One region of the Streptomyces sp. NPDC096176 genome, then DNA from elsewhere that is predicted to be linked to it. Evidence: riboswitches for the same ligand, from Rfam matches in the RefSeq annotation. Region 1 holds a riboswitch; each other region holds the start of a gene.
What was found. Region 1 has a riboswitch for thiamine pyrophosphate ahead of thiO (glycine oxidase ThiO). Riboswitches for the same ligand answer to the same signal wherever they lie in the genome.
Positions count from the first base shown of each region.

Region 1 (9,857 bases):
CCCGCCTCCACGCCCCGCCGCATCGCCTCCGCCATCAGCACCGGCTCCTGCGCCCGCGTCACCGCCGACGCCAGCATCACCGCCGCGCACCCCAGCTCCATCGCCAGCGCCGCGTCCGACGCCGTGCCGGCGCCCGCGTCCAGAATCACCGGCACGTCCGCCTGCTCGACGATCAACTGGAAGTTGTGGGGGTTGCGGATGCCGAGCCCGGAGCCGATCGGCGAGCCCAGCGGCATGATCGCGGCGCAGCCCACGTCCTCCAGCTTCCGCGCGAGCACCGGGTCGTCGTTCGTGTACGGCAGCACGGTGAAGCCGTCGTCGACGAGCGTTTCTGCCGCGTCCAGCAGTTCGACGCCGTCCGGCAGCAGCGTTCGCTCGTCCGCGACGACCTCGAGTTTGATCCAGTCGGTGCCCAGCGCCTCCCGTGCGAGACGCGCGGTGAGGACCGCCTCACCTGCCGTGAAACACCCCGCGGTGTTCGGCAGGACCCGGATGCCGAGCTTGTCCAGCACGGACAGCACCGAACCCTGGACGGTCGGGTCGAGGCGCCGCATCGCGACGGTCGTCAGTTCCGTGCCGCTCGCGACGAGCGAACGTTCGAGAACGTCGAGGCTGGGCGCCCCGCCGGTGCCCATGATCAGCCGGGAGTCGAATGTGGTCTCCCCGATGGTGAAACGGTCGTCGGCCACGACGGATCAGCCTCCCTGCACTGCGGTGAGAACTTCGACACGGTCGCCGTCGCCGAGCGGGGTGCCGGCCCACTGGCTGCGCGGCACGACGGTCTCGTTGACGGCCGCGGCGACTCCCGAGGGCGCCGCGGTGAGCGCGGCGACGACGGCGTCCAGGGTGGTGCTGTCGGCGAACTCTCGGACTTCGCCGTTGACGGACACGTTCATGCGGGCTGCTCCTGGAGGACGGAAGAGAAGCGGCGGGGGGAGAAGGCCCGTGCCACCTCGGGCAGTTCGCCGCTCACCAGCGCGCCCGCCAGCGCGTCGCCGGTTACCGGCGTCAGCAGCACACCGTTGCGGTAGTGCCCGGTGGCCAGCAGCAGGCCGGGCAGCTCGGTGAAGCCCAGCAGAGGCGCGTTGTCGGGGGAGCCGGGCCGCAGTCCGGCCCGCGTCTCGACGAGGGGCAGCTCGGTGATGCCGGGCACGAGCTCGTGCGCGTCGCGCAGCAGCTCGTACACCCCGCCCGCGGTGACCGTCGTGTCCCAGCCGAGTTCCTCGCTGGTCGCGCCGACCACCAGCTCGCCGTCCTCCCGGGGCACCAGGTACACATGGCTGCCGCGCACCACCGCCCGTACGGTGCGCGAGAGGAACGGCGCGTACGGGCGCGGCACGGTCAGCCGCAGGACCTGGCCCTTCACCGGCCGTACGGGCGGAAGAACGTCCGCCGGTACGCCCTCCAGCCGTCCGCTCAGGCTGCCCCCGGCCAACACGGTCTGACCCGCGGCGAGTTCGCCGCCGTCGGCGAGTACGGCTCCGGCCGCCCGGTCGGCGGCCACCACCAGCCGCTGCACCCAGGTGCGGCGGAAGTCCACGCCGGCCCGCTCACAGGCGACGACAAGCGCGGCGGCCAGCCGTCGCGGGTCGACCTGGTGGTCGCCGTCCACCCGCAGCCCGCCGCGTACGCCGGGGGCCAGCATCGGCTCGAGGCGGCGGCACTCACGGCCCGTGAGCCACTCGGACGCGAGTCCCGAGCGGCGCTGCAGGGCGTGCAGCTCACGCAGATGTGCGCGGTCGTCGGCGTCGAGGGCGACGGCGAGCGTGCCGCAGGAGCGGTAGCCGACCCGCTGACCGCTCGCTTCCTCGAGCTCCGCGACGAAGGCCGGGTAACGGCGGGCGGATTCGAGGTTGAGGCCGAGCAGGGTCTGCTCGCCGTAGTGGAGTTCGGTGACGGCGGCCAACATCCCGGCCGCGACCTGAGCGGCCCCGCCGCCCGGTTCTGGATCGGCGACGGTGACGTCCAGCCCGCTCTGCGCTGCTCGCCAGGCCGTGACCAGACCGATGATCCCGCCCCCTATGACAAGGACGTCAGGGGTGTGTCGAGTACGAGACATGGGCGTCCAGCCCCTCCCTTCGCCGGCATGACCCGGATCAGGTTCGTACGGTCGGAGGCCGCCAGCCTCCCTCTCAGCCCGGTGCGTCCGGGCTCCCGCGAGTGCCTTACGGTGGCCACCCTAACCTCCCGCCCCGCCACGCAGTAAGGGAGCCGCAGCAGTGGCAAGGACGCTCGACGGACTCGTTCTCTCACCGGTCGCCGACCAGGCTCCGGGGCAGGTCGGCACCCGGACCCGGTTCACGTACCACGAGGAGCGGGGCCGGATCTGGGCCGAGTACGAGGGCGGCGACGTGGTCCGCGGACACCTCGTGGGGACCCGGGACGGCGACCGTCTCGACTTCCGCTACGTGCAGTTGAAGGCGGACGGCGCCACCTCCTCGGGGCACTGCGTCTCCACGGTCGTGGACCTGCCGGACGGCCGTGTGCGGCTGGAGGAGACATGGGAGTGGGAGTCCCAGGAGGGCAGCGGGACGAGCGTGGTCGAGGAGCTGCCTTCCTGACTCACTGTCAGGTACGTAAGGTGTGCGGGTGGACGAACGGCAGCAGCAGACAGCGCCGCGGCGGCGCGTGGTGATCGTCGGTGCGGGCATGGCCGGAGTGCAGACCGCGGTCGCGCTTCGGGAGCAGGGTTTCACCGGACCGGTCACCCTGATCGGCGCCGAGCCGCACCAACCGTACGACCGGCCGCCGCTGTCCAAGGCGATCCTGCTCGGCAAGGCGGAGGACTCGGCCTTCGACATCGACTTCGAGGCCCTCGACGTCGAGCTGCGCCTGGGCGTCGAGGTCACCGGCGTGCGCACCGGGGCGCACGAGGTGGACACCGCGGCCGGCCCCGTCCCGTACGACGTCCTGGTCCTCGCCACCGGCGCGGAGCCCATCACGCTGCCCGGCACCCGGGGCGTACCGGGCGTCCATCTGCTGCGCACCCTCGACGACGCCGCCCGGCTGCGGCCGCTGCTCACCGAGCAGCACGACATCGTCGTGGTCGGCGCGGGCTGGATCGGCGCGGAGTTCGCGACCGCGGCCCGCCAGGCCGGCTGCGCCGTCACCGTCGTCGAGGCCGCCGACCGCCCGCTCGCCGGCACCATGCCCGCGGAGGTCGCCGCTCCGATGGCCGCCTGGTACGGGCAGTACGGGGCGGAACTCGTCACCGGCGCCCGTGTGGCCACCGTCGAGCCGGGCGCCGTGGTCCTGGTCGGAGGGCGCAGGATCCCGGCCGGCGCCGTCGTCGTCGGTATCGGCGCACGGCCCGCCACGGGCCTGCTCGAGGACTCCGGCATCCAACTCGGCCCGGACGGCTCGGTCGTCGCGGACCGCCACCTGCGTGCCTCCGCGCCCGATGTGTACGCCGTCGGAGACTGCGCCTCCTACCCGTCCGGCCGCTACGGCGAGCGGCTGCTGGTCCATCACTGGGACAACGCGCTCCAAGGGCCGCGCACGGTCGCGGCGAACATCCTCACGGACGCGGCCGGGAAGGGCGGCCCGGGCGCCGAGGTGTACGACCCGGTGCCGTACTTCTGGTCGGAGCAGTTCGGCCGGTTCGTCCAGTACGCGGGCCACCACGCCGCCGCCGACACCCTGCTGTGGCGCGGCCGGCCGGACGACGACACCTGGTCGGTACTGTGGCTGCGCGAAGAGAAGCTGGTGGCGCTGCTGGCTGTCGGCAGGGCCCGTGATCTGGCGCAGGGGCGCAGGCTGATCCTGTCGGAGGCAGTGCTGGATCCGGAGCGGGCCGCCGACCCGTCCGTCCCTCTGAAGGCGGTAGCGCGGTAGGTCCCGGCTACCGACTGTCGGTCCCGGATGGCAGGCTTGTCCTGTGACCGAGATTGACGCAAAGATCGATGCTCTCGTCCCCGCCTGGCTCTACCTGCCCGACATCGCGGAAATGCTCGATGTCGAGGTGACGCGTGTGCGCCAGCTGGTCAAGGAGGGCCAGCTGATCGCCGTGCGCCGCGGTGAGAACCGTGCGCTGCAGGTGCCTGCCGCCTTCATCGACGGCAACAAGGTGGTCAAGGGTCTCGCAGGGACCCTGACGCTCCTGCGGGACGACGGCTTCACCGACGAAGAGATGCTGGAGTGGCTCTTCACTCCGGACCCGACCCTGCCGGGCACCCCTGCCCAGGCGCTCGGGGAGAATCGCGGCACGGAGGTGAAGCGCCGGGCCCAGGCGCTCGCCGTCTGACGCCACGGAGAACACCACTACCGGCCGGGTGCTCGGGGCCGGCCGTCCGGCCCGAGCACCCGGCCGACCAACGGGGGGATCGCCTCATGTCCACGGCTCGCGCACTGCTGTCCGACGCCCGGCTCTATCTCTGCACGGACGCCCGCAAGCGGCAGGGAGACCTTCCCGAGTTCCTCGACGCCGTGCTCTCGTCCGGCGTGGACATCGTGCAGCTGCGCGACAAGGGCATGGAGGCGGGCGAGGAGCTGGAGCACCTCCAGGTCTTCGCCGATGCCTGCCGTAGGCACGGCAAGCTCCTCGCGGTGAACGACCGCGCCGACGTGGCGCATGCCATCGGCGCCGACGTGCTGCACCTGGGGCAGGGCGATCTGCCGGTGCCCGCCGCGCGCGCGGTCCTCGGGGACGCCGTGCTCATCGGCCGTTCGACGCACGCCGAGGCCGAGGCGGCGGCCGCCGCCGCCGAGCGGGGTGTGGACTACTTCTGCACGGGCCCCTGCTGGCCGACCCCGACCAAGCCCGGGCGGCACGCCCCCGGCCTCGACCTCGTCCGCTACACGGCCGCCCTCGGCGGTGACCGGCCCTGGTTCGCCATCGGCGGCATCGATGCCGGCAATCTGGAAGAGGTGCTGGACGCGGGGGCCCGCAGGGTGGTCGTGGTGAGGGCCGTCACCGAGGCGGACGACCCGGCCGCGGCCGCCGCCGACCTGGCGAAGCGGGTCAGGGTCCGAAGCGTGTGAGACCGGTGGTGATCGTCCATCTCTGTCCAAGGGATGGACAAGAGATGGACAAATCCGGCATATTTCCTTGATTCGGTTGGGTGACCCTCTCGGTCTGGCTAACCTGCGGGTATGGCCCTCGGTACTGCTTCCACCAGAACGGATCGCGCACGCACGGTGCGCGACCTGCTTGCGACGGGCAAAACGTCGTACTCGTTCGAGTTCTGGGCGCCGAAGACGGAAAAGGGCGAGCGGAACCTGTGGAACGCGCTGCGCAGGGTCGAGGCGGTCGCGCCGAACTTCGTCTCCGTGACCTACGGCGCCGGCGGGTCCACCCGCGCCGGCACGGTCAAGGCCACCCAGCAGATCGCCGCCGACACCACCCTGACGCCCGTCGCGCACCTCACGGCGGTGAACCACTCCATCGCCGAACTGCGCAACATGATCGGCCAGTACGCGGACGCCGGCATCCGCAACATCCTCGCCGTCCGGGGCGACCCGCCCGGCGACCCGATGGGGGAGTGGGTCAAGCACCCCGAGGGCGTGCAGTACGCCGCGGAGCTCGTCCGGCTCATCAAGGAGTCCGGCGACTTCTGTGTGGGCGTCGCCGCCTTCCCCGAGATGCATCCGCGCTCGGTCGACTGGGACGAGGACATCCGGTGCTTCGTCGACAAATGCCGCGCCGGTGCCGACTATGCGATCACGCAGATGTTCTTCCGGCCCGAGGATTATCTGCGGCTTCGCGACCGGGTCGCCGCAGCGGGTTGCGAAACCCCGATCATCCCCGAGATCATGCCCGTCACCAGCGTCAAGCAGATCGACCGGTTCGCCGCCCTGAGCAACGCGCATTTCCCGGCGGAGCTGAAAGAGCGGATCCTCGCGGTCAAGGACGATCCAGCCGCTGTACGCTCCATTGGCATCGAGTTCGCGACGGAGTTCGGCGCCAGGCTGCTCGCCGAGGGTGTCCCCGGGTTGCACTTCATCACGCTCAACAGCTCCACCGCGACGCTCGAGATCTACGAGAATCTCGGACTGCACGAGCAGTCCTGACAGGCCGTACCCGCCCCGCCCCGGGGCGGCGGCCGCAGGAGAGGGGCGGGCATGGGCTGGACGGTCCTCTACGTCGCGTTCGGAATCGTCGCGCTGTGGCTCCTCGGTGAGGTGCTGCTCCAGTACAAGGCCCGTCTGCGCTGGCGGCTGCTCGCCTTCGCCGGGTTCCTGGGCGTCGTCATAGGCGTGCTGCTGCCGTCGGTGGTGGTCATCGCCCTCGGTGCGATGGCGTTCGCGGTCGGTCAGACATATGTGACGCTCTCCTTCCGGCGCGGCTTCTCCACCGGCTGGGCACTCGGCGGCAGCCCCGGCGTGAGCAGGCGGCGCAGGTCCGGCACTGCCCAGAAGGCCGACCGGGAGCCCTCACTGGAGGTCACCGGCCTCTCCTACGACACGCCCGAGTACAACACGCCCGAGTCCTACGCCGCCGAGCACGACCCAGCGGCGCCCCAGGCGGCGCCCGAGGTCTACGAACCGGAGCCGCTGCCCGACGAGACCGGGCAGTACGGCATCTACACGGAGGACGCGTACGCCGCCCGGCGGGACGCGGAGCGGCAGGCCGCCCCCGAGGAGGGCCGGCAGTACGCCACCTACGACTCGGGTTACGGCACCTACGACGCGTACGGCGACTACGGCCAGCAGCAGCCCGCCGCGCAGACGGCCTACGCCGGACAGTACGACTACGGCAGCGGCCAGCAGCAGTACTCCACCTACTCGGATCCGTACGTGGGCGGCCAGCAGTACAGCACCTACGACTCATACGGTGGCTACGCCGACCAGCAGCAGTACGCCGGCCACGGGCAGCAGGAGGGCTACAGCGAGACCCCGCCCGGCGGGGTCTGGGTGCCGCAGCAGCGTGACGGGGAGCAGCCGGAGCAGCCCTCGGCCTACTACGATCCCGGGTACAACGAGCAGCAGCAGTACCGCTACTGAGAGACCGCTACTGCGAGCCGCGGAAGTCCGCGCCCTCCACGATCAGCCCGGCGACCAGCGCCCCGGACATCCCCGCGTGCGCCAGCCCGCCCCCGGGGTGCGCCCAGCCGCCGGCGAAGAACAGACCGGACAGACTCCCGGCGTTGACCAGGGGCAGGAACGCGCCGTCGGCTCCCGCAAGGGCCGGGGCCGGAACCCGGCCGGTGCCCGTAGCACGGCGCGTGTGCTCCGGATGGCGCACCTCTCGCCACAGGAGCCGCTCACGCAGGCCCGGCACCGCGGCCTCTGCGACCTCCACCATCCGGTCCGCGGTCGCATCGGCGAGCCGGTCCCAGGTCTGGCCGCCGTGCACCTCGGCCGGCACCGTTGACACCAGAGTGACCGTCTCGTGGTCGTCGTCCGGCCGCAGCAGCGGGTCGTCCGGCCGCAGAACGGTCACCGTCGGGTGCGGGCCGGGCCCTCCGGCGTGGATCGCGTCCCACTCAGCGACGGGGTCCGCGGCGTGGACCACCGTGCGGTGCACGGCCCCCGCCTCGGGACCGCCGCGCAGGGCGAGATGGACACTCACCCGCCCGGTCCGCACCATCGGCTGCCAGTGCGGCCACTCGGCACGCAGGCTCCGCAGGCCGATGTGCTCCTCGAACAGCGACGGCATCCAGGCGCCCGACACCACGACGTCGGCCTCGACCGGACCGCCGCGCTCGAGCTCGAGCCCCCGCGCTCGACCGTCCTTCTCCAGCACGCCCGTCACGGCGGATCCGAAGACGAACTCCACCTTCCGGGCCAGACAGCGCTCGTACACCGCGTCGGCGAGGACACGCAGGCCGCCCTTGACGTACCAGGAGCCGAAGGTCTGCTCCATGTACGGCAGTACGGCGGCCGAGGCGGGTGCGGTACCCGGGTCCAGCCCGTACGCCGCGGCATGGCTGCCGAGCAGCGCCGCCAGGCGCGGGTCGCGCAGCTCGCGCGTGCCGACCTCGGAGAGTGTGCGGGCCGATCGCCGCAACAGACCCTGCCGCAGCGCCGGATAGAGATCCCTCGACAGCGGCGAGACGTCGGAGGGCAGCGGCTCCTCCAGCAGAGGGCGTCGCGAGCGCTCCCATGTCTCGCGTGCCCGCCCCAGGAACTCGCCCCAGCGCTCGCCCGATCCGGGCCCGAGCGCCGATTCGAGGGCGGAGACGATGCCGGCCCTCGATGCGTTCGGCAGGAGGACGTCGGTGCCGTCGGCGAAGAGGTGCCGGCTCGCGGGGTCGACCTGCGTCAGCTCGACGCACCGCTCCAGCGGCTCCTTGCCGGTCTTGACGAACAGATCCCGCCACACCGCCGGGAGATGCAGCAGACCGGGCCCGGTGTCGAAGGCGAAGCCGTCCCGTTCGAAGCGGCCCAGGGAACCGCCGTACGTCGCCGAACGCTCGTACACCGTCACCCGGTGGCCTGCCACGGCCAGCCGGGCGGCAGCCGCCATGGCGCCCATCCCGGCGCCGATCACCGCAATCCGTGCCATGCAGGCGACTCTACTGATCAGGACCGACACGCACCGGGCCGGGTGTTCCCGGCGGTGCCGAGGTCACCAGTCCGGTGGTCTGCGGGAGCGCGCCGCGCCTGTCAGGCGTTTCTCCTCCCGGCGCTGGGCCCTGCGCCGCAGGAAACGGCGGATCCTCGAGGCCAGGAAGAACACGGTGACGATGCCCAGCACCAGCAGAGCGCCCGCGATGATCGCCGCGGCCACCGGGTTGAAGACGGCGAACGAGATGATCCCGGCGACACCCAGGTCCTCCGCCACGCTCACGGCGATGTTGCTGAACGGCTCCGGCGACGTGTTGACGGCCATCCGCGTGCCGGCCTTGACCAGATGACTCAACAGGGCGGTCGAACCGCCCACGGCGCCCGCCGCGAGCTCCGGCAGCGACCCGCTCTCGCCCGCCAGAAGCGCGGCGACGACCGCGCCCGCCACGGGCCGGATCACGGTGTGGACGGAGTCCCATATCGAGTCGACGTACGGGATCTTGTCGGCCACCGCCTCGCACAGGAAGAGCACCCCCGCGGCGATCAGGACGTCGGTTCGCTGCAGCGACTGGGGCACCTGGTCGGACACTCCGGTCGCGCCGAAGATGCCAAACAGGAGGACCACCGCATACGCGTTGATCCCGCTGGCCCAGCCGCTGGTGAAGACGAGGGGGAGTACGGGCACGGACGCGATCGTAACCAGCCGGCGGCCGCGGAAGGTGGGCTTCGGTGCGCAGAGCTGAGTATCCGTACCTAGCCGCCGAGATGAGTATCCGCGCGGATGGGTCCCAGCCGCGCGGACGGAAGAGTGGGGACCACGGAAGGGGCGCGGCGCCGGCACCGACGACACGGGGCGGCGGAACGGCGCGGCTCCCCTGACGGAACGGGGGTTGCAGGACGGAGAGCCCACGACCACGGGGGACAAGGGGGGACCGGGCTCTTCGGACCACGGGGGAGAGCGGGGAACGGGGGAACGGGAAACGCCGGGCGGGCTGGAAACTCCAGCCCGCCCGGCGTTTCGTCGATCCCCCGACCGTGCTCCGGGCCGTCAGTCCCGGCGGCCGCTCACCCGGCCGTGCAGTAGCAGGGCCAGCGCCCCGTGCACATCGTCCAGCGACCGCTCCCGCTGGAACGCCTGCCAGTCCAGAGCCGCCACCAGCACCATCCCGACCAGCGCGGCGGCCGTGAGCGGAACGTCGATCTCCTCGCTCAGTTCGCCGGCCTCCACGCCCTCTCGCAGGACCGTCTCCACGACGGCCACCGCCTGCTGCCGCACGACGAGGAGCGTGGACTGCCAGGCGCGGTTGGTACGCCAGAGCTCGGCGACATACAGCTGGGTGAAGGCCGGGTAGCGGTCGATGAACACGAGCCCGGCCCGGATCATCGCGTCCAGCGCCTCGATCCTGGAG
Region 1 covers NZ_JBIWFV010000006.1:207,471-217,327, forward strand. Annotated here, with positions in the region: gene ACIQ7Q_RS18605 (thiazole synthase) at 1-689, opposite strand, end outside; gene thiS (sulfur carrier protein ThiS) at 696-896, opposite strand; gene thiO (glycine oxidase ThiO) at 893-2,059, opposite strand; TPP riboswitch at 2,057-2,168, opposite strand; gene ACIQ7Q_RS18620 (hypothetical protein) at 2,220-2,561, shown strand; gene ACIQ7Q_RS18625 (NAD(P)/FAD-dependent oxidoreductase) at 2,650-3,834, shown strand; gene ACIQ7Q_RS18630 (Rv2175c family DNA-binding protein) at 3,878-4,243, shown strand; gene thiE (thiamine phosphate synthase) at 4,330-4,980, shown strand; gene metF (methylenetetrahydrofolate reductase [NAD(P)H]) at 5,092-6,009, shown strand; gene ACIQ7Q_RS18645 (hypothetical protein) at 6,061-6,942, shown strand; gene ACIQ7Q_RS18650 (phytoene desaturase family protein) at 6,950-8,446, opposite strand; gene ACIQ7Q_RS18655 (DUF4126 domain-containing protein) at 8,510-9,133, opposite strand; gene ACIQ7Q_RS18660 (TetR/AcrR family transcriptional regulator) at 9,497-9,857, opposite strand, start outside.

Region 2 (9,857 bases), on a different contig from region 1:
TGGAGCAGCTGAGGACGGGAATCGGTGGGCTGTTGGGGTCACTTGCCTTCTCTATCAGTATCTGAAATATCACTCCTTGTGATCTGCTAGCGCTTCCAGGACGATTGCGTCAAGAGGGCCTAGGGGGATCGTTCCTGGCCGTTTTCTTGCTTTGCCAGCACGGGTTCATTCATTGCTTCATTACTGCGGAGTATGTGATGCGCGAGTCGGTCCAGGCCGAGGTACTGATGAGCTTCCTCGTCTCCGAGGAGCTCTCCTTCCGGATTCCGGTGGAGCTGGGTTACGAGACCTGGGATCCGTACGCGGTGCGGATGACCTTTCACCTTCCCGGTGACGCGCCTGTGACCTGGGCATTCGGGCGGGAGTTGCTGCTCGACGGGATCAATGGGCCGAGCGGGGACGGTGATGTGCATATCGCGCCCGTCGGTCCCGAAAGCCTGTCTGACGTTCGTATCCGGCTTCGGGTCGGCGCCGACTCGGCGTTGTTCTGCGCGGGCGCGGCGCCGCTCGTGGCCTTCCTCGACCGTACGGACAAGCTGGTGCCGATCGGGCAGGAGCTCTCGCTGGGTGACTGCGAAGTGAGTCTGGAAGAGGCGCTCGGACGCATCCTGGCCGAGGAGAACGCCGGCTGACGTCCCATCGGCTCCGCTCGCGCGATTACTTCTTGCGCCGCCGCCCCCTGCCACCCCGAACCGGTGACCCGGCCGGTTGCTCGGCCGGCTGCGGACGGTCGGCGGAGACCACCAGGGTGGCCAGGGCGGTTGTCACCGGTACGGAGGCGACCAGGCCGATCGAGCCCACCAGGGTCCGTACGATCTCCTCCGCCACCAGTTCGCTGTTGGCCACGGCGCCCACGCCCGACTGGGCGATCGAGAAGAGCAGCAGCAAGGGCAACGCCGCGCCCGCGTAGGCGAGTACGAGGGTGTTCACGACCGAGGCGATGTGGTCGCGGCCGATGCGGATCGCGGCGCGATAGAGGGCACGCGGGCCCATCTCCGGATCGGCCTGGTGCAGTTCCCACACGGCCGAGGTCTGGGTCACCGTCACATCGTCGAGCACACCGAGGGAACCGATGATGACTCCCGCCAGCAGCAGACCGCTCATGTCGATGTCCGGGTACAGGCCGTGGATGAGGCCGGTGTTGTCGTCCGTGTTCCCGCTCAGGCTCGCCCAGCCGATGAACAGCGACCCCAGCAGCCCGATCAGCAGCAGCGAGACCAGAGTGCCGAGCACCGCGACCGAGGTGCGCGCCGTCACCCCGTGACACATGTACAGCGCGATCAGCATGATGGCGCTCGCCCCGACCACCGCGACGATCAGCGGATTCGAGCCCTGCAGGATCGCCGGCAGGATGAACAGCGTCAGCACCGCGAACGAGACCGCCAGCGCGATCAGGGCCATCACCCCGCGCATCCGGCCCACGAGCACCACCGCGAGGGCGAAGATCCCCGCGAGCAGTGCCATGGGGAACTCGCGGTCCACGTCGGTCACCGAGTACTGCAGATCGCGAGGTGCGTCGGGGGCGTACGCGACGACGACGCCCTGGCCCTCGCTCAACTGCCGTGGCGCGTCCGGCTGGACGATCTCGACGAATGTCCGGCCCTTGTCCTTGCCGCTCACGACCTCGACGGTCGCCCTGGCGCACCGGCCCTGCTGCGCAGCTACGGCCTCGCGTCCCTCGGGCGTGGAGGTGTCGCCGGTCGGCGGGACCTGTGCGGCGTTGACGTCCTTGCAGTCGACCTTCTCGACGCGTACCACCTTGCCCTGCTCGGTCTGCCGGTCGAAGCCGACGCCGGTGCGTTCGTGGCCGGGCGCGCCTCCCGGCCAGAGCACCGCGAGCCCGACGAGGACGGCTGTCGCGAAGGGGATCAGTACGGCTGCGATGATCTTTCGAAGGTGTCGGGACACCGGAGCGGCGGGCCCATGGCTGTGCCCATGGCCGTGGGCCTGGACGTGCGGTTCTGGGGACTGTGGCGATGAGGTCACGGGTCGATCATCGCAAGAAGCCGGGGCCCTCTGTTCAGCGCGCCAGATATGACGCTAGCGTGGTGGCACCTTTGCACACGCGGGAGCTCGGAGCACCGGGCTGAGAGGGCGCTGACCTTCGTACACCTGTACGGGACCAGCTGCGCCGACCGCCGAACCTGTTACCGGGTAATGCCGGCGTAGGGAGTAGGTCTCATGACCGTATCGGACGCACGCACGCCTGCCTCGAACCAGAACGACGAGGCCGGGAAGTCCATCGGCTGGCACAAGGGATACGTCGAGGGATCGCGCCCCGACCTCCGCGTGCCGGTGCGCAAGGTGCATCTCACCAATGGCAAGGACGTCACGCTGTACGACACGTCCGGCCCGTACACCGACCCGAACGTCGACACCGACGTGCGCCGCGGGCTGCCGCCGCTCCGGGAGAACTGGATCATCGGCCGCGGCGACACCGAGGAGTACGCGGGGCGGCCGGTCCGGCCGGAGGACGACGGGATCAAGCACACATCGCCGCGCGGGGGACTGCGCAACCTCGACGCCGTCTTCCCGGGACGCCCGCGACAGCCCCGCCGTGGCCGCGACGGGCAGGCGGTGACGCAGCTCGCGTACGCCCGCCGCGGCGAGATCACGCCGGAGATGGAGTACGTCGCCATCCGCGAGAACGTCTCCCCCGAAGTGGTGCGGGAGGAGATCGCGGCCGGCCGGGCCGTGCTGCCGGCGAACGTGAATCACCCGGAGATCGAGCCGATGATCATCGGCAAGCGGTTCCTGGTGAAGGTCAACGCCAACATCGGCAACTCCGCCGTCACCTCCTCCATCGAGGAGGAGGTCGAGAAGATGACCTGGGCGACCCGCTGGGGCGCCGACACGGTCATGGACCTGTCCACCGGCCGCAACATCCACACCACCCGCGAGTGGGTGCTGCGCAACTCCCCCGTCCCGATCGGAACGGTGCCGCTGTACCAGGCGCTGGAGAAGGTGGACGGCAAGGCCGAGGACCTGACCTGGGACGTCTACAGGGACACGGTCATCGAGCAGGCCGAACAGGGCGTCGACTACATGACGGTCCACGCGGGAGTGCTGCTGCGCTACGTGCCTCTGACGGCCCGGCGCAAGACCGGCATCGTCTCCCGCGGCGGCTCGATCATGGCGGCCTGGTGCCTGGCGCACCACAAGGAGTCGTTCCTGTACGAGAACTTCGAGGAGCTCTGCGAGATCCTCGCCGCCTACGACGTGACGTACTCCCTCGGCGACGGGCTGCGCCCCGGTTCGATCGCGGACGCCAACGACGAGGCGCAGTTCGCCGAGTTGAAGACACTCGGCGAGCTCAACACCATCGCCAAGCGCCACAACGTGCAGACGATGATCGAGGGCCCGGGCCATGTCCCGATGCACAAGATCAAGGAGAACATCGACCTCCAGCAGGAGATCTGCGAGGAGGCGCCGTTCTACACGCTCGGCCCCCTCACCACGGACGTTGCGCCGGCCTACGACCACATCACGTCCGGGATCGGGGCGGCCATGATCGCCTGGTGGGGCACGGCGATGCTCTGCTACGTCACGCCCAAGGAGCACCTGGGCCTGCCGGACCGAGACGACGTCAAGACCGGCGTCATCACGTACAAGATCGCCGCTCATGCGGCGGATCTGGCCAAGGGGCACCCGGGCGCCCAGGAGTGGGACGACGCGCTGTCGGACGCGCGTTTCGAGTTCCGGTGGGAGGACCAGTTCAATCTGGCCCTCGACCCGGACACGGCGAGGGAGTTCCACGACGAGACGCTGCCCGCCGAGCCGGCGAAGACCGCGCACTTCTGCTCGATGTGCGGTCCCAAGTTCTGCTCGATGAAGATCTCCCAGGACATCAGGCGCAAGCACGGGGGCGAGCTGGGGGAGGCGGACACGGCAGCCGCGGAGGCGGAGGCGGGCATGGCCGAGAAGTCCAGGGAGTTCGCCGCCGCAGGCAATCGGGTCTACCTGCCCATCGCGGACTGACGCGACGCCGCCCCGGAGCGCGGGCGGAAGGCGCGCCGGGCACGGGGCCCGGCGACGTCCCGCGGGCACCGGCCGGGATCACTCCGGCCGGTTCTCGGGGCCCCCGAAGTCCGGGCTGGTGAAGTCCGGGCTGGTGAATGTCGCGCGCCGTCCCTTACCCGAGCCGTCCGCGGGACTTGAGAAGTCGGGTCCGCTGTAGCCGATCTTCGGCATGCGGCTCACCGGCCGCGGCGGTCTCGCGGACGACGGGTCGGCACTGGGATCGGCGAGGGCTGCCCGCAGGAACGGCAGAATGCCGCGCTCCAGCAGGGCATGGCGCCAGGCCTCCCTGGCCCGTGCCACCTCGTCCGGCAGTTCGCCGGAGGGCACCGCGTCCGCCACCTGGGCGGCGCCGTTGCGCAGGGCGGTCAACAGCAGCCCCACCGCGGCGACCAGGATGCCCGCTGCCGTGAGCGCGCCGAAGAACCAGCCGGCCGTGAGCAGGGCGTCGGCGAAGGACGGGGTGGGGCTGAGCATCTTCAGGATGTAGCCGACGAGCAGGAATATGGCCGCGGCTGTACCGGCGAGGACAGGGGCGAGCACGGCGATGACGGCGGCGACGCCCGCACCGCCCTCGGCGGCTTCCCCCACGGCCGGTGCCGACACTGAGCTGCGCACCGAGTCGGCCAACGTGGGCGAGCGCATGTCTCGGCGCACCTTCACATAGTGCTCGTACTCGGCGGCGGCCGACGTGGTGATCAGTGCCGTCGCGTTCAGTGCCATGGTGCGGAGCTGCTCGGTGTTCAGGCGCAGCCCCACAGCGGCCAGATCCGGGCGTTCATGGGCGTTGCGCAGTGCGTCGTCGAGGACTCGCTCGTACTCGGCGCGGTCCTCGGTCAACAGGTGCGGAGCGCTGTTCATGTGCATCCCCCGATGCTCCGTCGGCCGGGATGCCCGCTGATACCGGGCAGTTGGGCGGAAACGGAGGAGAGTCTGCTACGGATAAGCCGATGGTAGAGCGGTTACGGCACAGGGTGACAGGGGGTTTGTGCAAATCACCTGCCGCGAGTCGGCTCAGTTCGCCAGCGGGAGCTGCTGGACAAGCAGCTTTCCGGCCATGGTCACGCCGCCGTCCATGGCGATCGCGAGACCGTCCGCGTAGACGTGCGGACCGTCGACCACAGGGCGCTCCCCGTCCTCGCCGTCCTCGGTGCCCACTTCGCCCAGCAGGTACGGAATGGGGCTGTGGCCGTGCACGATCCGATGGCCGCCGTACGCGGAGAGCAGTTCGCGCACCGCCTGCGGGCCGCCCTCGTCGCGAAAGGCGAAACGCTTGGTGAACTTGCGGAACAGGTCCCAGCACTCGTCGGCGTCGTTGCGGGTGAGGATCGCGTGCACGGTGTCGTTGACGTCCGCGATGGTGGAGCCGTACTCGAGATACGCGGTCGTGTCGGAGTGCAGCAGCAGGTGGCTGTCCTCCTCGACGATCGCGTCGAGCCGCGCCATCCACTGCAGGTGCACTTCCTGCAGCCGGTCCATGTCCGCCTTCTGGCCGCCGTTGAGAAGCCAGGCCGCCTGGAAGGTGGCGGTGCCCGCCCCGGAGTTGACGGGGGTGTCGCCGAAGCGTTTGGCGCCGAGCAGCAGTAGTTCGTGGTTGCCCATCAGGGCCTTGCAGTAGCCGCCGGCCGCCGCGGCCTCGGCCGAAAGGCGCATGACGAGGTCGATCACGCCGATACCGTCGGGACCGCGGTCGGTGAAGTCGCCGAGGAACCACAGGCGTGCGTTGCCCGCCGCCCAGCGTCCTTCGGCGTCGATGAGGCCCTGCGCGGCGAGGGCCGCGAGGAGCTCGTCCAGATATCCGTGGACGTCGCCGACGACGTACAGCGTGCCGCGGCCGTCGGGGGCCGGCGTGTCGGCGGGGTCGACCTGGACCTGGACGGTGTCGCCGGGTCCGCCTCTGGCGATGACCGGCAGGTCACGCGCCGTCGGGGTGTAGCCCTCCGGGGTATCGCCCTCGGGGAAGGCGTTCCCCGGGTGTCCCTCGTGTCCCGCGTGAACGAGGTCCGCCGAGTGCGACTGCACGGGCACCTGCGCGTACGGCGGTACGCGGAAATCGCGCAACGTCGCCGTCCGCACCACGGGTCCTTGACCGGCCCCCTGAGTCATCGACCCCTCCACCACCGTCGCGCCGCCGTTCACCTCTCGGCCCAGCCTGGTCGGGGTGGTCCGCGGTGTCGTTCGCCCATCATAGGAATGAGCCAGGCGGTGTGTGACGCACCAGGGGTGGTGAATCCTTGCTCATCCCCTGATTTGCCGGTTGTTTCGTCCCAATTGTTAAGGTCTAGTCCTTCCTGCGGGACGGATGTGGGACGGACTAGTCCTTCGCGGGAGACCGCGGGGCACTCACCGTCGTCCGCGGAGAGCGACGCTGCGACGAGGTCCTGACGATCAGTTCGGTGGGTATCACCTGCTCGACCGGCCGGTCCTCGTCGATTCCCTCGATCGCGTCGATCAGGAGCTGGACGACTGCCGTGCCGATCCGCCGCGGTTTCAGCGAGAGCGTGGTGATGGGCGGTTCGGTGGTGGCGTAGACGGTCGACTCGCTGCAGCACACGAGCAGCAGATCGTCGGGGACGCGCAGTCCGTAGCGGCGGGCCGCGGCGAGCAGGTCCGTGCCGTTGGGGTCGAAGAGCCCGTACACGGCGTCGGGCCGGTCGGGGCGGGCGAGGAGCCGGTCGGCGGCGACGGCGCCGGCGCACGGGTCGTGGGCGGGGTAGGACTCGTAGACCGGATCCTGGCCGACCCGCTCGCACCAGCTGAGGTAGGCGGTGGTCGACAGCCGTGTGTAGGTGTCGGTGGTGGTGCCGGTGAGCAGACCGATCCGGCGGGCGCCGGCGTCTGCGAGATGGTCGAGCAGATCGAGGACGGCGGCTTCGTGGTCGTTGTCGACCCAGGCGGTCACCGGGAGCGTGCCGGCGGGACGGCCGTCGGAGACGACGGGCAGGCCCTGGCGCACCAGCTCGGTGACGACCGGGTCGTGGTCGGAGGGGTCGATGACGATCGTGCCGTCGAGGGCGACGTTCGACCAGACGTCATGGCGTGAGGTGGCGGGCAGGATGACCAGTGCGTAGCCGCGGGCGAGCGCGGCCGAGGTCGCGGCTCTGGCCATCTCGGCGAAGTACGCGAACTCCGTGAAGGTGAAAGGTTCATCCCCGTATGTCGTCACCGTCAGGCCGATTAAGCCCGACTTTCCGGTACGGAGGGTGCGGGCCGCGGCGGACGGGCGGTAGCCCAGCCGCTCGGCGACCTCGCGGACGTGTCTGCGGGTGGCGTCCGGCAGCCGGCCCTTGCCGTTGAGGGCGTCGGAGACGGTTGTGATGGAGACGCCGGCCGCGGCGGCCACGTCTCTGATGCCTGCCCGGCCCTGCCTGCTGCCTCGGCGGGATGTGTCCGTCCGGCTCACCTGATGCTTCCCTGCTGCTGTCATGGCGAGCCGATAGTAGGGCTCGCGCGGGTGGTAGGGCCGGTCGCATATGCCCACGTCGGCAGGCACGTTTCTGCATGATCATTATGGCCTAACACCCTTGGAAGCAAAGCCAGTTGGATGCCATGGCTGGGCGGTGACGGGTGCGGTGCCTTCGAGGCCTGGCGAACGGCCCATGTCTCGAAGAGGTCTCAACTCATCACTACGGGCGATGCGCGCCACGGCGTGCGCCACTGGCGCGCGCCGAGCAGGGCGCGCTCCCCCCACGATCGCACCCTTCGGAAGCCTTCCCCGAGACTGCCGCAGGTGTTCATTGCGCCCGGCCATTCGCAGCGGCGGCGAATCCTCATAAGGTGAGCAGTATTGGTTGAGCGGTACCGATCTGCACGGACGGTCGAGGAGGACCTGCGGTGAGCGAGACGAGCCCCAAGCTGCGCGCCGAGCTGGACGGCATCCCCACGTACAAGCCGGGCAAGCCGGCGGCGGCGGGCGGCCCGGTGGCCTACAAGCTGTCCTCCAACGAGAACCCGTATCCGCCGCTGCCGGGCGTGATGGAGAGCGCGATGGCGGCGGCGCAGAACTTCAACCGGTACCCCGACATGGCCTGCACCGGTCTGATGAACGAGCTCGCGGACCGGTTCGGGGTGCCGGTGACGCACCTGGCGACGGGCACCGGCTCGGTGGGCGTCGCGCAGTCGCTGCTCCAGTCGACCTCCGGTCCCGGCGACGAAGTGATCTACGCCTGGCGCTCCTTCGAGGCGTACCCGATCATCACGCGGATCAGCGGGGCGACCCCTGTGCAGGTGCCGCTGACCGAGGGGGAGGTGCACGACCTCGACGCGATGGCCGACGCGATCACCGACCGGACGCGGTTGATCTTCGTCTGCAACCCCAACAACCCGACCGGCACGGTGGTCCGCCGTGCGGAGCTGGATCGTTTCCTCGACCGGGTGCCCTCCGATGTACTGGTGGTGCTGGACGAGGCGTACCGGGAGTTCATCCGCGACGCCGAGGTTCCCGACGGCCTCGAGATCTACCGCGACCGCCCCAACGTCGCGGTGCTGCGTACCTTTTCCAAGGCGTACGGCCTGGCCGGCCTGCGGGTCGGCTTCGCCGTGGCTCATGAGCCGGTGGCGGCGGCGCTGCGGAAGACGGCAGTGCCCTTCGGCGTCACCCAGCTCGCGCAGGACGCGGCGGTGGCTTCGCTTCGTGCCGAGGACGAGCTGCTCGGAAGGGTCGGATCGCTGGTCTGCGAGCGCACCCGGGTGTACGAGGGCCTGGTCGAGCAGGGCTGGACGGTGCCCGAGACCCAGGCGAACTTCGTCTGGCTGCGCCTCGGGGAGCGCACGCTGGACTTCGCCGCGGCCTGCGAGAAGGCGGGCGTCGTTGTCAGGCCGTTCGCGGGCGAGGGTGTGCGCGTCACCATCGGCGAGTCCGAGGCGATGGACGTGTTCCTGCACACGGCGGAGACGTTCCGCAAGGGTCTGTAGAGGTCCGCTCGGGGCTGTCAAAGCGAAGAGGAGCCGGCTTTGTCGGCCCTCGGCCAGTGGTGTCCGGCGCCGGCCTCAGTCCTGGGTCACGCACTCCACCCGGACCGGGTCGCCGGCCCTGACCCGTGCCAACTGGCGGGGGTCGCCGTCGATTCTGCCCAGCACATTGCAGGGACTGGCGAGGCGGCATTCCTCACCGAGGGAGATCGGGGTCGGCCCGTAGGGGAGGGCGAGGGCGTCGCCGTCGGTCCAGAAGGCGACGGTGCCGGGCTCCACCACCTGGAGCGCGTCCGACTCCTGAGGGACGGAGACGGGCGTCTGGAAGTAGACCTCCTCGCCCCAGGTCTGCGCCGTCGCGGAGAACGGCAGAACCCCCATGAGCGCCTTACTCGTGGGGGTTTCGTCGATCGTGGCGGTCAGGTGTCCGCTCGGCCAGGAGATCCGTATCTGCATGGATCAAATTCAACAATATGTTGAAGTTCTTGGGAAGGCCCCTCAAGAGTGACCCCCGATAGAAGGTGCGGATTTCGTGTGAGTCATAATGCTTGTGAATGTGAACGCGTTCACAAGCGGACCTGTTTTCTCCCGTCTTCGGATGGAACGGGAGGGGTCGGCTGCCGCTGTGACCACGGCGACGTAAGGAGAGACGACGTGGACCTGGCTCTGGCGCCCGAGACCTTGGCGCGATGGCAGTTCGGCATCACCACCGTCTACCACTTCCTGTTCGTCCCCCTCACGATCTCGCTCGCCGCGCTCACCGCCGGCCTGCAGACCGCCTGGGTGCGTACGGGCAACGAGAAGTACCTCAGGGCCACCAAGTTCTGGGGCAAGCTCTTCCTGATCAACATCGCCATGGGTGTGGTCACGGGCATCGTCCAGGAGTTCCAGTTCGGCATGAACTGGTCCGACTACTCGCGCTTCGTCGG
Region 2 covers NZ_JBIWFV010000002.1:160,560-170,416, reverse strand. Annotated here, with positions in the region: gene ACIQ7Q_RS05930 (IclR family transcriptional regulator) at 1-65, shown strand, start outside; gene ACIQ7Q_RS05925 (SsgA family sporulation/cell division regulator) at 198-632, shown strand; gene ACIQ7Q_RS05920 (YibE/F family protein) at 658-1,986, opposite strand; TPP riboswitch at 2,056-2,189, shown strand; gene thiC (phosphomethylpyrimidine synthase ThiC) at 2,182-3,978, shown strand; gene ACIQ7Q_RS05910 (hypothetical protein) at 4,057-4,884, opposite strand; gene ACIQ7Q_RS05905 (metallophosphoesterase) at 5,032-6,123, opposite strand; gene ACIQ7Q_RS05900 (LacI family DNA-binding transcriptional regulator) at 6,332-7,444, opposite strand; gene hisC (histidinol-phosphate transaminase) at 7,852-8,931, shown strand; gene ACIQ7Q_RS05890 (cyclophilin-like fold protein) at 9,007-9,384, opposite strand; gene ACIQ7Q_RS05885 (cytochrome ubiquinol oxidase subunit I) at 9,583-9,857, shown strand, end outside.
Region 2: another riboswitch for thiamine pyrophosphate. It lies ahead of thiC (phosphomethylpyrimidine synthase ThiC); the one in region 1 lies ahead of thiO (glycine oxidase ThiO).

Region 3 (9,857 bases), on a different contig from region 1:
CTTTGGCCGGTCGAGGACGACGCCGCGGGGCACCACCGCTGAACGGGATTTTCGCGGCGGATACGCAGGTGTTCCGCTTCTACGCGGACGGCACGGTCCTGGACGTGCTCGTGCGACCCGCACCGCAGCCCACGAATGCGGCGACTCTGGCCGGTTGGCTGCGCAAGGACAACAGTCTGCCCGGCGTGCACACGGCGCGGTACGTCCTGGAGGGCGATCATGTCTCGTTCACGACGCGCGGGCACTACCGCGACGAGGAGATCACGGTCCGTGGGACATGGAGCCGCGGCGCGCTGACGCTGGGTATTGCCGGACGGGGATGGGAGATCGGGCCGCGGCGCTTCTCGCGCTTGGACCCAGCGCGCTGACGAGCCCGGCGCAAGCAGTGCCCCGGGTCGCAGTGCGGTCCTCGGCGTGCAGCCTGAGGCGGTGTGATGTCGCGGACGTAGACGGGCTTGGGTGCCCGGTGCGGTATGACGAAGCGGCTCTGCCGGCCCCAAGACTTCGGCGTGCCGCAAGCCGCGTGCGTCCTGGTCGGCCGTGGGACCAGTCTCCGGTCGGCGGATCGGACACGGTGTGATGTTCGGCTCGGCGAGCGCGAGCAGCGCCTGCCTCCTCATCCTCATGGTTCAGCCACCCAATGGAGCTCGTGAACAAGGTGGAGCCCCCGCGGTGGAGGGCGCCACCGCGTCATCCGGCACTGGTGGGCTCCCCGGCCGGCGAGAACGCCCATCCTTCTGGGCCGTCTGCGGATGCCACCCGGAGACCAGTAACGACCTCAGACGACCACCGCGGGAATCGGGGCCCGCAGGCCACCGGAATCCGTCTGCGACACTGGATGCACCATGCCCAAGCCCGGAGAACTCACTTTCGTCGCGCCCCGCGGAGCCAAGAAGCCCCCGCGGCACCTCGCCGACCTCACGCCCGCCGAGCGCAAGGACGCCGTCGCCGCGATCGGCGAGAAGCCGTTCCGCGCCAAGCAGCTGTCCCAGCACTACTTCGCCCGGTACGCCCACGACCCGGCCCAGTGGACCGACATCCCCGCGGCCGCGCGCGAGAAGCTCGCCACGGAGCTGCTGCCCGACCTGATGTCCGTCGTGCGGCACATCTCGTGCGACGACGACACGACCCGCAAGACCCTGTGGCGCCTGCACGACGGCACGCTGGTCGAATCCGTGCTGATGCGCTATCCGGACCGGGTCACCATGTGCATCTCCTCGCAGGCCGGCTGCGGGATGAACTGCCCCTTCTGCGCCACCGGGCAGGCCGGCCTCGACCGGAACCTGTCGACCGCGGAGATCGTGCACCAGATCGTCGACGGCATGCGCGCGCTGCGCGACGGCGAGGTCCCCGGAGGACCCGCCCGGCTGTCCAACATCGTCTTCATGGGCATGGGTGAACCGCTCGCCAACTACAAGCGGGTCGTCGGATCCATCCGTCGTCTCACCGACCCGGAGCCCGACGGGCTCGGTCTCTCGCAGCGGGGCATCACGGTCTCTACCGTCGGTCTCGTGCCCGCGATGCTGCGCTTCGCCGACGAGGGCTTCAAGTGCCGTCTCGCCGTGTCGCTGCACGCCCCGGACGACGAGCTGCGAGACACCCTGGTTCCCGTCAACACGCGCTGGAAGGTCCGCGAGGTCCTCGACGCCGCCTGGGAGTACGCGGAGAAGTCAGGTCGCCGTATCTCGATCGAGTACGCGCTCATCCGTGACATCAACGACCAGGCGTGGCGCGGTGATCTGCTCGGCCGGCTGCTGAAGGGCAAGCGGGTCCACGTGAACCTCATCCCGCTCAACCCGACGCCCGGCTCGAAGTGGACGGCCTCGCGCCCCGAGGACGAGAAGGCGTTCGTCGACGCGATCGCCGCCCACGGTGTACCGGTCACGGTCCGGGACACCCGTGGCCAGGAGATCGACGGGGCCTGCGGACAGCTGGCGGCGACCGAGCGCTGAGCCGGGCCGAGGCGAGAGCATGGGCGCAGTGGCCGAGCGCCGAGCCGGGCGCACGGGCCTCAGAGCCCGTCGGCCATGGCTGATACTGTGCCCTGTGCGTTCGCACAAATGAACAACAAAACATTCCGACAGGGGAGCGCACCAGAGCGCTGAGAGTGCGGCGAGGCCTTCACGGCCACGAGCCGCAGACCCTCGGACCTGATCCGGGTCATACCGGCGTAGGGAGTCAGCATCATCATGAACAGCCAACTTCGGCGTGCCGTCGGCGCCGCACTCGCGGGTGCCCTCGGCGTCTCCGTCCTCTCCGCCTGCGGTGAGAAGTCCGAGGACAAGGGCTCCGGGTCCGACCCCGTCGGCGCGTCCAAGAATGTCACCCTCGTCAGCCATGACTCGTTCGCCGCGTCGGACGCCGTGCTGAAGGAGTTCACCAAGCAGACCGGCTACACGGTCAAGGTGCTCAAGAGCGGTGACGCGGGCGCCGCGCTCAACAAGGAGATCCTCACCAAGGGTTCCCCGCAGGGCGACGTCTTCTTCGGTGTCGACAACACCCTTCTCTCCCGCGCGCTCGACAATGACCTCTTCACTCCCTACGAGGCCAAGGGCCTCGACCGGGTGACCGAAGAGGTGCAGCTCGACGCGGGCAAGCACCGCGTCACGCCCGTCGACTCCGGCGACATCTGCGTCAACTACGACAAGAAGTTCTTCGCCGACAGGAAGCTCGCGCCGCCGAAGACCTTCGCGGACCTCGCGAAGCCCGAGTACAAGAACATGCTGGTCGTGGAGAACGCCGCCACCTCCTCGCCGGGTCTCGGGTTCCTGCTCGGCAGCGTCGGCGAGTACGGCGAGTCCGGCTGGCAGGGCTACTGGAAGAAGCTCAAGAACAACGGCGTCAAGGTCGTCGACGGCTGGGAGCAGGCGTACAACGAGGAGTTCTCCGGCTCCGCCGGCGGCAAGAAGGCCAAGGCGGACCGTCCGCTCGTCGTCTCGTACGCCTCCAGCCCTCCGGTCGAGGTGCTCTACTCCGATCCGCAGCCGGCCGAGGCGCCCACCGGTGTCGCGACGGGCACCTGTTTCCGCCAGATCGAATTCGCCGGTCTGCTCAAGGGCGCGAAGAACGAGGCGGGCGGCAAGGCGCTGCTGGACTTCCTGATCAGCAAGAAGTTCCAGGAGGACATGCCGCTCAACATGTTCGTGAACCCGGTGGTCGAGGACGCGAAGCTGCCGGAGCTGTTCACGAAGCACGGAGCGGTCGTCGAGCAGCCCGAGACCGTCGCCGCGGACACCATCGCGAAGAACCGTGAGCAGTGGGTCCGGTCGTGGTCCTCGCTCGTCCTGAAGTAGGGAAGTCCCTGCGCGGGAACGCGGCGCGGCTCGGCCTCATGGCCGTGCCCGTCGCCTTCTTCGCCGTCTTCTTCGCCTACCCCGTCACCGCGATCGTCGGCCGCGGACTCCACATCGACGGGGTGTGGCAGTTCGGACGCTTCGCGGAGGTGCTCGGGCGCCCGGACATCCGGGACGTGCTGTGGTTCACCACCTGGCAGGCGCTCGCCTCCACCGCGCTGACCCTGCTGATCGCGCTGCCCGGTGCGTATGTCTTCGCCCGCCTCGAGTTCCCCGGCAAACGGCTGTTGCGTGCGGCGGTCACCGTGCCGTTCGTGCTGCCGACGGTCGTCGTCGGCACGGCGTTCCTGGCGCTGCTGGGGCGCGGTGGGCTCCTCGACGAGATGTGGGGCGTCCGGCTCGACACCACCGTGTGGGCGATCCTGCTCGCGCACGTCTTCTTCAACTACGCCGTCGTCGTACGCACCGTCGGCGGCCTGTGGTCCCAGCTCGACCCCCGCCAGGAGGAGGCGGCCCGGGTGCTGGGTGCGGGGCGCCTCGCCGCCTGGCGACGGGTGACCCTGCCCGCGCTGACACCCTCGCTGGCCGCCGCCGCACTGATGGTCTTCCTCTTCACGTTCACCTCCTTCGGTGTCGTGCAGATCCTCGGCGGCCCCACGTTCTCCACCCTCGAGGTGGAGATCTACCGGCAGACCGCCGAGTTCCTGGATCTGCCGACCGCGGCCGTGCTGACCCTGCTGCAGTTCGCGGCGGTCGGTGCGGTCCTCGCCGTGCACGCCTGGACCGTCAGGCGCCGCGAGAGTTCCTTGCGGCTCGTCGACCCTGCCCGGACCGCGCGCCCGCCGCGCGGAGCGGTGCAGTGGGCGATGCTCTGTGCCGTGCTGGCCACCGTCGTCGTACTGCTGCTCACTCCGCTCGCCGTGCTCGTCGAGCGCTCCTTCGACACTCCTGGCGGGTACGGCTTCGCCTACTACCGTCAACTGGGCACCGTGGACGCGTCCGGAGGCGCGTTCCTGGTGCCGCCCATCGACGCCGTGTGGAACTCCCTCAGGTACGCGCTTGCCGCCACCGCGATCTCGGTCGCCGTCGGTGGCCTCGCCGCGGCAGCGCTCACCCGGAAGGCAGGCAGGCTGGTACGCGGCTTCGACGCCCTGTTGATGCTTCCGCTCGGCGTCTCCGCCGTGACCGTGGGCTTCGGCTTCCTGATCGCTCTCGACGAGCCACCGCTCGACCTGCGGGCGTCGTGGATCCTGGTGCCCCTCGCCCAGGCACTGGTCGGTGTGCCGTTCGTCGTGCGGACGATGCTGCCGGTGTTGCGGGCCGTGGACGAACGGCTCCGGGAGGCGGCCGCCGTACTGGGCGCGTCACCGCTGCGGGCGTGGCGCGAGGTCGATCTGCCGTTCGTGCGCAGGGCGGTGATGGTGGCGGCGGGCTTCGCGTTCGCCGTGTCCCTGGGCGAGTTCGGCGCGACCGTGTTCATCGCCCGGCCCGACAACCCGACCCTGCCGGTCGCCGTCGCTCGGCTGCTCGGTCGCCCGGGTGAGCTCAACTACGGGCAGGCGATGGCGCTGAGCACGATCCTGATGGTGGTGTGCGCGGCGGCGCTGCTCCTGCTCGAACGCATCCGCACCGACACCACGCCCGAGGAGTTCTGATGGCGCTGCTGGAACTGGAGGGCGTGACCGTACGGTTCGGGCCGCGGACGGCGCTCGGCGCGGTGGACCTCCAGGTGTCGGAGCACGAGATCGTTTGCCTGCTGGGACCGAGCGGCAGCGGCAAGTCCACGCTGCTGCGTGTGGTCGCCGGCCTCCAGGACGCCGACGCGGGGCGGGTGCTGCTCGACGGAGCCGACCAGGTGGGCGTGCCCGTGCACCGGCGCGGGGTGGGGCTGATGTTCCAGGACCACCAGCTCTTCCCGCAACGGGACGTCGGCGGCAATGTCGCCTTCGGGCTGCGGATGCACGGCGCGGGACGCAGCGAACAGACGCGCCGGGTCGACGAGTTGCTCCGGCTCGTGGGGCTCCCGGCGGCGCAGAGACGGTCCGTCGCAGCCCTGTCCGGCGGCGAGCAGCAGCGCGTCGCCCTCGCCAGGGCGCTGGCGCCGGAGCCGAGGCTGCTGATGCTCGACGAGCCGCTCGGCCAGCTGGACCGAGGGCTGCGCGAACGGCTCGTCGTCGAACTGCGCGGCCTGTTCGGCCGGTTGGGCACGACGGTGCTCGCCGTCACCCACGACCAGGGCGAGGCGTTCGCGCTCGCCGACCGCGTCGTGGTGATGCGGGACGGGCGGATCGCGCAGGCGGGCACGCCGCTGGAGGTCTGGCAGCGGCCCGCCTCCGAATTCGTCGCCCGCTTCCTCGGCTTCGACAACGTGGTACCCGCGACGGTCGGTGATGCGGCCGCGGACACGGTGTGGGGGAAGGTTCCCGTGCGGGACGGCTCGCCGCGGGGCGAGCGCACCGTGCTCGTACGGCCCGACGGGGTGCGGCTGACCGATCCGTCGGAAGGGCTGCGCTGCACGGTCGAGTCCCGCACTTTCCGGGGCAGCCATGTCGCCGTACGGCTTCGGCCCGCGGACGGCCCCTCCCTGGAAGCCGAGTGCTCCCTGCGGGAGGCGCCGGAGGAAGGCGCGGCGGTGGGCGTGGTGTTCGTTGCGGACGAGGTCGTGGTCCTGGACGCGGACGCACCCTAGAGGTCCCCCGGACGTACTTTCGGCGTCGCACCTATTGCACAGCACGGCTGCATCAGCCTCGCCGCCAGGTGTCGCTGTTGAGCACGCGGGAAAGGTACGCCTCTCAGGAAGCGTTCTCGGCCTGCGTGGGAGGCCCCGGCGAGGTCCGTCGTGTCGCCGGCCGGCGCGGATCTGCGCTCACGATCCGTCAGGCCGGGGCATGCCGGGCAGGTTGCGACTGCTCAGAGCGTGTTCGCGAGCAGTCGCCGCAGGGCTTCCGGAGCCTCTTCGACGGAGTCGACGAGTGCGATGCGCGACTCCATCGGCCGACCGCGTGCCAGTGACCGGAGCAGCGGCCAGGCAGGCAGGTGGTCGGTCCAGTGGGACCGGTTCACGAGCACCATGGGGGTCGGCTCGCCGCGGGACTCGTAGTAGTTCGGAGTCGCGTTGTCGAAGATCTCCTGGAGCGTGCCCGCCGCGCCGGGCAGGAAGATCACACCGGCGTTGGAACGGGCGAGCAGGCCGTCCTCGCGGGTGGCGTTGGCGAAGTACTTGGCGATGTGGCACGCGAAGGCGTTCGGCGGCTCGTGGCCGTAGAACCAGGTCGGGATCCCGACCGAGTCCCCACCCCGCGGCCAGCGGTGGCGGACGTCGAGCGCGGCCTGCGCCCAGTCGGAGACCGACGGAAGGAACGACGGCGCCTTGGCGAGCAGCAGAAGCGCGTCGTCCAGCATCTCGTCGGGGTGCGGCGCAGCGTATGCCCCCAGGTTGGCGGCCTCCATGGCACCCGGGCCACCTCCGGTCGCGACGGTGAACCCGGCACGGGACAGCTCCCTGCCGAGCCGCGCCGCACCGGCGTACGCGTCGGTGCCACGGCCCATCGCATGGCCGCCCATGACGCCCACGACCCGCTCGCCGACGAGGAGTTCGTCGAGCGCGTCGGAGATCGAGTCGTCGTGGACGGCGCGGAGCATCGAGGCATAGATGTCGCCGTCGGCCTTCGTGCGCTGGAACCACTCGTACGCGAGGGCGTCGGGGGTCGCCTCGTAGCCGCCGTCGGCGAGGTGGGCGAAGAGTTCCTCGGGGGAGTAGAGCCGCCCTCGGTACGGGTCGAAGGGCAGGTCGGGCACGGGCGGGAAGACGAGCGCCCCCTCGGCGCGGACCTTGGCGGCGGCGTCGGGCCCCATCGGGCACCCCAGGAACACGGCGCCGGTCGTGTCGACACGCAGCAACTCGGCGGTGCGGTGGGTGAGGTCGACGGACTGCAGGCGACATCCGACGAGTGAGCCGCGGGCGACGACGTGGTCGAACTCTTCGAGGGACTCGATCTCGCGGTCGTGCGGGGTGGCCGTCATGCGCCCACGATAGGCGGGGGCGGGCCCGGTCGTCCCCGCACCCCGTACCTTCCTGAAACCGGGGCTCCGCCCCGGAACCCCCATCCCCGGCTGTGGTGGACACCCAGGGCCCTGTTTCTCCACGCGGCGGCCGCCGTCTCGGGCCCGGCAGGGCTCTCGGCGGCGCACGTGAGCCGGAGTGCGCCCCGAGGAGGTGCGTTCCGTGACCGTCACCGAGCGGATCGGTGCGACGACGGTGTACGCCAACGGCCCGCGGCCGGGGTGAGCCAATCTGAACACGGCGCTACAGGAGGTTCAGCCGCATCGGCTGTGGGACCCGGGCTCACCGGCCGCCGGACGCCGGACGCAGCAGCGTGGCGGTGCGGGTGTACGCGCCGAACGCGGAGAGGTCCGCCTTCAGTGCCTCGGCGTCGGGGGTCGTGGAGGTCACGGGTACGGGCTCGCCCTCTTCGGTGGGGGGTACGGACAAAACCGTAGCCGGATCCGCGACTGTGACTGCCCGGCACGGCACTTCCGCCGCGGCTCGGCGCCGACGACTCCACGCCGGCGACTCCCCGGCGACCGGGTCAGGACAGTGGTGTTCCGTGCGGATCAACCCGCGCTGGGCGTCCCCGGGACCCGCTGCGGAGGATCGTTGCCGTCGGGCCCGATGAGCGCGGCGATGTCCTCGGCCGTCCAGTGGCCGGCCGCGCCCGGACATGCGGACAGGTAGGCGGCGATGTCGGCGGCGCACCGGGCTCCGGACTCCCGGAGTCCTGTGGCCACGTGTCGCACATAAGCGGCGGAGGGCTTCCGAAGCGTCACGTCGGCCATGCCCCAGGCCGCTGTCACCGTGAGGACGGGCACGCCGTGGAGCGTGCCCGGGCACACCAGCGTCTCGTAGCGGCCCGTGCCGAACTCGCAGCGTCCGAGGGCCAGTGCTTCGCTCAGATCGAGGTCGGCGCCGGGCTCCCCGTACATCTCCTGGGCCGCGATGTCGGAGAACTGCTCCGCCGTGACCAGATGCGCCCGCGCCCAGGCCGGCCCGTCGACCGAAGGGTCGTAGAACCCTCGCCCGCCCGTCCACACCGCCGACTCCGTCGCGAAGTACACGGTCCCGGGCAGTGTCACGGGCAGTGAGCGCACAGGCGCGGTGCTGTCTCGGCATCCCGGATACGTACGCGCGCCTTGCGGTGGCCGACCGCCCGCGAGGTAGCAGAGCAAGCGGACACTGTGCATGTTGGAGCCGTAGGACGCGTACCAGACGTGCTCCAGTGCAGGGGGGCGGTGAGGCCCTGGACTCAGTGCGTGACGCGGTGCCACGGCATCAACGCGCGGGCGGCCCGGGCGCGCCCACGGTCGATCGTGCGGTACCACCTGACCCTTGCCCACCTGTTCCGACGCCTCACAAGACCGGCTGACGTACTCCCTCACCCTAGGCCGCACGGGCCGACACCGCTCACGTCCAACGCCGTCAGCAAACGCCGTCCGCCCCTGCACCTGATGCGCCCTGGTGCCGCGGCGGGAAGACGGCGCCCCGGCGCAGAGGGCGTGGCGCGGTCCGTTCGGTCCTTGCCGCTCGGCAGTCCCCGCGCCGCGGCCGGGCGCGAAAGGGCGCGCGTTGCACCTTCAGCGGGCGAGCGGGGTTGCTGCCAGGGCGCCCACGGTCAGGGTGAGGGGGGTGAACACCATGACGAGGACCGCCGCGCGCAGGGCCGCCGCGTTGCGGAGGGTCGTCGCGGGAGCGCCCAGCTCGAGGAGGGCCGTCGTCGCTTCCGAGCGGGCCTGCTTCCCCTCCAGCGCCGCCGTCGCCAGCGTCGCCGTCGTGCAGGCGACGATCAGGGTCGCGCCCAGCGCCGTCATCGGGCCCCACGGCCGAGGGGCGGAGTCGTACGCCGCCGTGGCGGCCAGCGCGCCGGAGGCCACGGCGCAGACCACACCCAGCGGGCGGCCGATGCGCCGGGACTCCTCCATGAGGATGCGGCCGGCCAGCAGACGCGTCGCGCCGGGGTGGGTGGACTGGAGCAGGCGACCGCTCAGGTGTGTGACGGCGGGGCCGGCGAGCCAGAGGCCCACCGCCGTGAGGATCCAGCCCCCGAGCACCCCGGTCGGGTGACCGGCCGCGGGCGCGCCGCTCGCGTACGTCTCGGCGGCCAGGCCGACCGCGATGAGCGCGACGCCCCACGGGAGCCCTGCGGGGGCGCCGGCCGGTTCCTCGGTGTCGGGCTGCGCGGGCCGGGGGCGGGGCCGCAGTACCAGCGCGGCCGACGTGGTCGCTGCGAGCGGGACGAGGGCCAGCAGGGTGAGCGCGCCGGCCGGCGGCAATGGCTGCCCCGCGTCGAGGAGTTCCGCCGCCGCGCCGTCGAACGGCAGCCCCGACAGGTCGCCCCGGAGATGGAGGAAGACCAGCAGCGCGAACATGCTGCCGAGGGTGCAGGAGAGCGCGGTGGACGCCGCGGCGAGGGCGGCCAGGCGGACGGGGCCGAGGCCGACCGAGGCGAGGCCGGGCCGCGGCCGGGTGCCGGGGTCCGTACGGGCAACGGCGACCGCGAGGTACACCGT
Region 3 covers NZ_JBIWFV010000013.1:87,920-97,776, forward strand. Annotated here, with positions in the region: gene ACIQ7Q_RS29430 (hypothetical protein) at 69-368, shown strand; gene rlmN (23S rRNA (adenine(2503)-C(2))-methyltransferase RlmN) at 846-1,952, shown strand; TPP riboswitch at 2,073-2,194, shown strand; gene ACIQ7Q_RS29440 (thiamine ABC transporter substrate binding subunit) at 2,190-3,293, shown strand; gene ACIQ7Q_RS29445 (ABC transporter permease) at 3,332-4,948, shown strand; gene ACIQ7Q_RS29450 (ABC transporter ATP-binding protein) at 4,948-5,982, shown strand; gene ACIQ7Q_RS29455 (LOG family protein) at 6,204-7,316, opposite strand; gene ACIQ7Q_RS29460 (histone deacetylase) at 7,908-8,426, opposite strand; gene ACIQ7Q_RS29465 (hypothetical protein) at 8,925-9,857, opposite strand, start outside.
Region 3: another riboswitch for thiamine pyrophosphate. It lies ahead of ACIQ7Q_RS29440 (thiamine ABC transporter substrate binding subunit); the one in region 1 lies ahead of thiO (glycine oxidase ThiO).